2 regions of the Nocardioides sp. HDW12B genome follow, and region 2 is predicted to be linked to the other one. Evidence: predicted binding sites of a transcription regulator. Region 2 holds the regulator's gene; the other holds the start of a gene.
The links. The regulator LexA, encoded in region 2, represses DNA repair genes until DNA is damaged. The targets are predictions, from matches to a motif close to TCGAACANNTGTTCGA.

Region 1: a site for LexA is predicted at 1,930-1,945, ahead of G7072_RS08520 (HNH endonuclease signature motif containing protein). Genes of this name have one in related genera too.

Annotation. Positions count from the first base shown of each region.
Region 1 is NZ_CP049867.1:1,813,762-1,817,160, reverse strand. Features, by position in the region: gene G7072_RS08535 (hypothetical protein) at 1-474, shown strand, start outside; gene G7072_RS08530 (patatin-like phospholipase family protein) at 492-1,337, shown strand; gene G7072_RS08525 (nitroreductase family deazaflavin-dependent oxidoreductase) at 1,330-1,827, shown strand; gene G7072_RS08520 (HNH endonuclease signature motif containing protein) at 1,959-3,399, shown strand, end outside.
Region 2 is NZ_CP049867.1:1,506,574-1,509,972, reverse strand. Features, by position in the region: gene nrdR (transcriptional regulator NrdR) at 1-47, opposite strand, end outside; gene G7072_RS07155 (lysoplasmalogenase) at 383-1,153, shown strand; gene G7072_RS07150 (LysM peptidoglycan-binding domain-containing protein) at 1,126-1,572, opposite strand; gene lexA (transcriptional repressor LexA) at 1,914-2,660, shown strand; gene G7072_RS07140 (MXAN_6640 family putative metalloprotease) at 2,829-3,399, shown strand, end outside.

The sequences.
Region 1 (3,399 bases), 310 kb from region 2:
ATTCGCGCCTGGATGGACCGGCTCGACCAGGTGTCGGCCGTGGGCCCGTGGACGCGGGCGACCCTCGAGATCATCGACCGCTCCCCCGGCGTGCGCGCGCCCGAGCTGGCCACCGAGCTCGGTCGCGAGACGCTCGAGTGGAAGCGCGACGTGCGCAAGCTCAAGGAGAAGGGGCTGACCGAGTCGCTGGCCATCGGCTACCGGCTCTCGCCCCGTGGTGAGGCGGTGCTCGACCACGGCGGTCCGGCTCGGGAGCGGGCGCCGCGCGCGGCCGGCACTCCCCTGCCGCGGAACATCGGGGCGCCCGCGACGCGCGCGTTGCACGGCGTGGGGGTGAGCACCGTCGAGCAAGTGGCGTCGTGGACGCGCGCGGACCTCGCGGCGCTCCACGGGGTGGGGCCGATGGCGCTGACGCGGCTGGGCGAGGCCCTCGCCGATCTCGGGCTGACCTACCGAGCGGACGCGTCGGAGTGACCGCGTAGGTTTCCCGCATGAGCGGACGAGCGCTGGTCCTCGGTGGAGGCGGCATCACGGGGATCGCGTGGGAGCTCGGGCTCCTCAAGGGCCTGGCCGACGCCGGGGTCGACCTGACGACGGCCGACCGGGTCGTCGGCACGTCGGCCGGGTCGGTGGTGGGCGCGCAGATCACGACGGGCCTCACCGTCGAGGAGCTGTACGCCGAGCAGCTGCGGCCGGCCGACCGCGAGATCGGGGCGCGGATGACGCGGTCGATGATGCTCCGGCTGGCCGTGCCGATCGTGCTGCCCGGCCACCCGGTCGCGAAGCGCTCCCGCATCGGCTCGCTCGCGCTCAAGGCTCATCCACCCGGCGGGGCCCAGCGCATCGAGGTGATCCGCAGCCGCATCGGGGTGAACGAGTGGCCCGAGCGCGACCTGCGGGTGACGGCGGTCGAGGCCGAGTCGGGACGGCTCGTGACGTTCACCCGCGACAGCGGGGTCGACCTCGTCGAGGCGGTCGCGGCCAGCTGCGCCGTACCTCTCGTGTGGCCGGCCGTCACCATCGACGGGCTCCACTACGTCGACGGCGGGATGCGCTCCACCGCGAACGCCGACCTGGCCGTCGGCTGCGACCGCGTCGTCGTCCTCGCGCCGCTCCCCCAGGCGTTCAGCAAGCACACCTCCATCCACGCCCAGCTCGACCGCGTCGCACCTCGCACGCGCGCCGTCGTCGCGCCCGACGAGGACGCGCTCGCCGCAATCGGCAAGAACGTGCTCAACCCGAGCAAACGCGCCGATGCGGCGCGCGCCGGCCTGCGGCAGGCGGCCACGGTCGTCGACAAGGTGCGCCGCGCGTGGGACGGGGAGACCGGTGCCTGAGGCGAGCGGCGCCACCCGGCGTCCGCCGGGTCTGGACTCCCCCACCGTCAAGAAGCTGCTGAAGCGGGTCTCACGCTCGCAGGTGTGGCTCTACCGCCGCACCAACGGTCGGGTGGGCGGCACCTGGCGCGTCGGTGCCGGGTTCCGCAAGCCGGTGCCCGTCCTGCTGCTGGACCACCTCGGCCGTCGATCCGGGAGGCTCTTCACGACCCCGCTGCTGTACCTCGAGGACGGGTCCGACGTGGTCGTCGTCGCCTCGCAGGGCGGGATGGCCGCTCACCCGCAGTGGTACCGCAACCTCGTCGCGTCTCCGGACACCCAGGTGCAGATCGGTCCCGAGCTCCGGCTCGTCACCGCACGCGTCGCCGAGCCGGCGGAGCGCGAGCGGCTCTGGCCGCTGCTCGACGAGCTGTACGCCGACTTCGCCGACTACCGCTCCTGGACGGACCGTGAGATCCCGGTCGTGGTGCTCGAGCCGCGGGCGCGATGACCCGGGCGCGGTGACCCGGGCGCGGTGACCCGGGAGCGGTCGCCCGGCGGGACCTCGGCCCGAGTTCTTTGGTTCTCCCCAGACACGTGGCGATGCTTGTAGTCGAACATGCGTTCGCTTAAAATAAAGCCATGTTCACGCTACCCGCTCTCGACGACCTGACGGTCGCGGAGTGTGCGGACGCGCTCGTGTCCTCGGTGCCTGCTGTCCGACGTGCGGAGGCGGAGCGGCTCCTGCTGGCGGTCCACTGGGCCGACCTGCACCCGCCCGGGGAGAGGCAGCTCCGTCGGGATCCCGGGGCGTTCGCGGAGCCCTGCGCCGACGACACGTCGTGGACGCGGCAGGCGGACGAAGCAGCGCTGCGCCGCCTGGGTCGCCGCCGCGGTGACAGCGACCGCGTGGCCGCGCGTCCGGAGGGATCTGAGCGATCGGAGCGATCGGTGCAGCTCGGTGCCGACGGCATCCCCGCCATCCGCGAGTTCGCCGCGGTCGAGCTCGGCGTGCTGCTGCAGATCACGACCTACGCCGCCGCGACGCTGATGCGCGACGCCCTGGAGCTGCGGCACCGCCTGCCGAGGACGTGGCAGGTCACCGTCACCGGGCAGATCGACGTGTGGAAGGCGCGTCGCGTGGCGACCGCGACACGTCCTCTCACCGCCGAGCAGGCAGCGCTGGTGGACGCCCGGGTGGCGCAGGCGCTCGTGGGCCTCCCGACACGACGGGCCCTGGACGTGCTCGAGGCTGCGGTGGTGGCGGCCGACCCCGCGGCGCACGAGGCGCGGCGCCGGGCCGAGGAGGCACGTCGCTACGTCGCGCTCGGCCGCCGCCCCAACGCGGCCGGCCTCCGTTCGCTGGTCTGCCAGACGACGGCCGGCGACGTCGCGCGGGTGGACGCGATGGTGGCGCACCTGGCCGACGTGCTCGAGCGTCTCGGCGACCAGGATCCGCTCCAGGTGCGCCGGGCCAAGGCCCTCGCGGTCCTGGCCGATCCGGCGCGCGCCTGCCAGCTGCTGGCTCAGGGACACCAGCCCGCTCACACCCCGACCTCGGAAGCGCTGACACCGGGCGCGCCGACCTCGGCGCGGGCTGAGGCGACCCCGGCTGACTCAACCCCAGACGTGTCACACCCAGAGAACATCGACGTGCATCGCGAGGACGTGCAGCAGCCCGAGGACCCGGAGCCCGAGGAGGCGGAGCCTTACGAGACCGCGGTCGAGCGTGCGGTGCTGCTCGGACAGGCCCTGATCAGCATGGGTGCCCGTGCCCTGCGGCGGCTGCGTCCACGGACCGTGCTCTACGTGCACCTGGCCGAGGAGGCACTCGACTCGCTGTCGGTGACACCCGGCTCCGGCCGCCCCCACGCCGAACTTGCCCGGGTGCGAGGGCTCGGCCCCGTGGGTCTGCAACAGCTGAGGGACTGGATCGGCGAGGACCGGGTCGACGTCAGACCCGTGATCGACCTGGCCGGACAGGTCCCGGTGGACGAGTACGCCATCCCGCCGCCGATGGCGGAGGTGATGGAGCTGCGCGAGCCGTTCGAGGTGTTCCCCTGGGGCACCGGCGAGGTCGGAT
Region 2 (3,399 bases):
CTGTCGAGGACCCGGGTGTCGGTGTGCCGGCAGAAGGGGCAGTGCATCGGTCCGGATCACCTCCCGAGAGCCGTCCCAGGCCCTCCGCTGTGGAGGAACCTGTGTAGTGAGTGGGGATAAGTGGTCACTGCCTGTGGAGTACCAACCACAATCTGTGGAGAACTACACCGCTGTAACTACTAGATGTAGGGAACCGTACGCCCGCGGCCCCCGACGTGCAACCGTTCGCCGCGACTTCCTTGACGTCGGCGGCCGGCGACGCCGGCCTCCAGGGGTAAAACCGCTGGTCACCCCCCGGATGTTCCCGCGACGTGCTCGTCGAGCCATCGGCGCGTCGCCGTTCCCCGGGCGCGTCGCCGCCGGGTCCGTCACGATGGGTGCCGTGCCCCTGCCTCCCCCGACCCGTCGGGCCTACCTGGCCCTGTCCGTGGTCGACACCGCCCTCGCGGGACTGGGTGCGCGAGGCGCCCGTCGCGCCACCAAGCCGCTGCTCATGCCCGTCCTCGCCCACGGCTTCGCCGCGTCCACGCGCGGCAGCAGCCTGCCGGTCCGTCGGGCCACGCTTGCAGCGCAGCTGCTCTCCGGCTGCGGTGACGTCGCCCTCCTGGGACGGGGGAAACGCCCCTTCCTGGCCGGCCTCGGCAGCTTCCTGGCCGCGCACGGCGCCTACGTCGTCGGCTTCACGAGCCTGCGCAGCCCCGCTCCGCTCGACCCGGCCGCGACCCGAGGACCACGGCTGGCGGCTGCGGCCTTCCTCGTCGCCGGACCGGTCCTCGCCCGGGCCGCCGGGCGCACCTCCCCCGGTCTGCGCACGCCGGTCCTGGTCTACGCGGGTGCCCTGTGCGGCATGGTCGCCACGGCCAGCCGGATCGGCCCGCCGGCCGACGCTGCGGCGCGGCGCCAGGTCGTCGCGGGCACTGCCTTGTTCCTGGTCTCGGACGGTCTGCTCGGCACCCGGGAGTTCCTCCTGCCCGACAGCGCCACCGGGGCCACAGGGGCCGCGGGAGCCGGCGGGACCACCGCGGCTCGACGGATCCTCGACGTCGCGGTCATGGCCACCTACACGGCTGCCCAGGGCTTGATCGCGTCCGGCGTGGCCGACGCCGTCCATCCCGACCCGACCGGTCAGGCAGCCGGGACCGCGAGCACCTGACCCTCGACCAGCACGCTGCTGTCGAGGTGGTTGAGCTGCTCGATCTCGAGCATGACGGACCGGGTCTCGCCGGGGCCGCCGACGCGGGTCGCGATGCCCCAGAGCGTGTCGCCCTGCTCGACCACGACCTGCTCGGTCGCCGGCGCACCGCGCTCCCCGGTGGCCACGGAGCCCGAGCTCACGACCAGCGAGAGGCCGAGGATCGCCCCGAGGATCAGCAGAGTCACGACCCAGCGGCCGCGACGGGTGAGCCGCACCCCCGGCGCCGAGCGCGCACCTGCGGCCCGCGGGGCCGTCGGAGCGGTGCGCGTCGAGGGAGAGCCGTGCGCAGCCGGGTGACGTCGCGCGTCGGGGACGGCGCGCGCCACCGGAGTGGTGCGGGTCGAGCGGGTGGGGCGGGTCATCGTCATGGTGCTCATCTCGGGCCTCCTCGCCTGAGGGGCGGCGGTCGCCGCCCGGTCGGGATGTCTGTCGTCCACGACCCCGGTTCTAACGAGACCCCCCGACACATCCCCGGGAGCGGGTCCCGGCGCGGTGTCGAACGGACGTTCGATCGAACCTGTGTTCGACCATAGGGGCGCGGCGAGCCCCGCGCAAGGGTTTGGTCGAACAGGTGTGCGAACAGTTCTGGGCGTCGGCGACCCCGGACCCGGGAGCCCGGATGGCGGACGACGCGACACGCGCGGTTCGAACACATGTTTGAAGACGGTGAGGGGGACGACTAACGTGCCGACCACGAGTTCGCCAGAGAGGGAGCACCATGGCCACGAGCGGGGACACCCCCACCAGCAAGCGCACGAGCAGCGGCCGCGGACGAGCGGGGAAGGCTGCCACCGGCACCTCTCCGGTGGTCCGGGAGCTGCCGGACGGCCCCCCGGACGCCAGCGGCCTGACCCCGCGCCAGCAGCGCGTGCTCACCGTGATCCACGAGTCGGTCAGCAGCCGTGGCTACCCGCCGAGCATGCGGGAGATCGGCGAGAAGGTCGGGCTCACGAGCTCGTCGTCGGTCGCGCACCAGCTGCGGACGCTCGAGGAGAAGGGGTTCATCAAGCGTGACCCGAACCGTCCTCGCGCGCTGACGGTGTCGCTGCCCTCGGAGCAGGACGAGACCGGCATCAACGACGCCCGCCCCACCCCGACGTACGTCCCGGTGGTCGGTCGCATCGCGGCCGGTGGCCCGATCCTGGCCGAGGAGCGCGTGGAGGAGGTCTTCCCGCTGCCCCGCGAGCTGGTCGGCGACGGCACCCTCTTCCTGCTCGAGGTCGTCGGCGACTCGATGATCGACGCCGCCATCTGCAGCGGCGACTACGTCGTCGTGCGCCAGCAGCCGAACGCCGAGAACGGCGAGATCGTGGCCGCCCTCATCGACGGCGAGGCGACGGTCAAGACCTTCCAGCGCAAGGACGGCCACGTGTGGCTGCTCCCGCACAACGAGGCGTTCGAGCCGATCGACGGCACGCACGCCACCATCCTGGGCAAGGTCACCACGGTGCTGCGCCGCATGTGAGCGCTGCGCGCGACCCGCTCGTCACCGGACCGCCGGGAGGATCGCCTCTCCCGGCGGTTCGGTGCGTTCAGGTTGCAGCAGGCCGGGGCTCAGCACAGGATGGGAGCACCCCGCCCGGTGGCAGGCCCCGTGTCGCCATCCCTCCCCGATCCTCCAGAGGACTTCGTCGTGCGCCTGCCCCTCCCCCTGCGTCGCGTGTCCGCGACGGCTGCCGCCGTCGCCACGCTGGCCGCGCTGCTCAGCGCGGCCCCGAGCGCGTCCGGCGCCGGCGAGACCTCGCCCGGTGGCTCGTCGTCCGCGCCCGGCCGCCCGTTCGACCGCTCGAGCGGCCCGGTGTCCGCCGACGAGCGCCGTACGGCGGCGCGCACCCTGGCGGAGGCGCGAGGTCTCGGCGCGCGACCGGACGCCTCATCGGAGGGCCGCGAGGCCAGCATCGTGCTGCGGGACCTCGCGCTCGCCCAGGACGCGCTGGCGCCCGAGGACCGCGAGGTCGCGGAGCGCATCCTCGCCCGCCCGACGGCGAGCGGTGGCGACGGCTACCTCGACTACGCCGCCGACGCGGACGTGACCAGCGACTGCGTCGTCAACCCGGTGCCCTCGTCGAACTTCTGCGTCCACTGGGCCCGACGCACCGCCGACGCCCCGCCGTCGGCCGACAGCGACTCCGACGGCGTCCCCGACCAGGTGGAGACCACGCACCAGGTCCTCGACACGGTCTGGAGCCGGATCGTGACCCAGG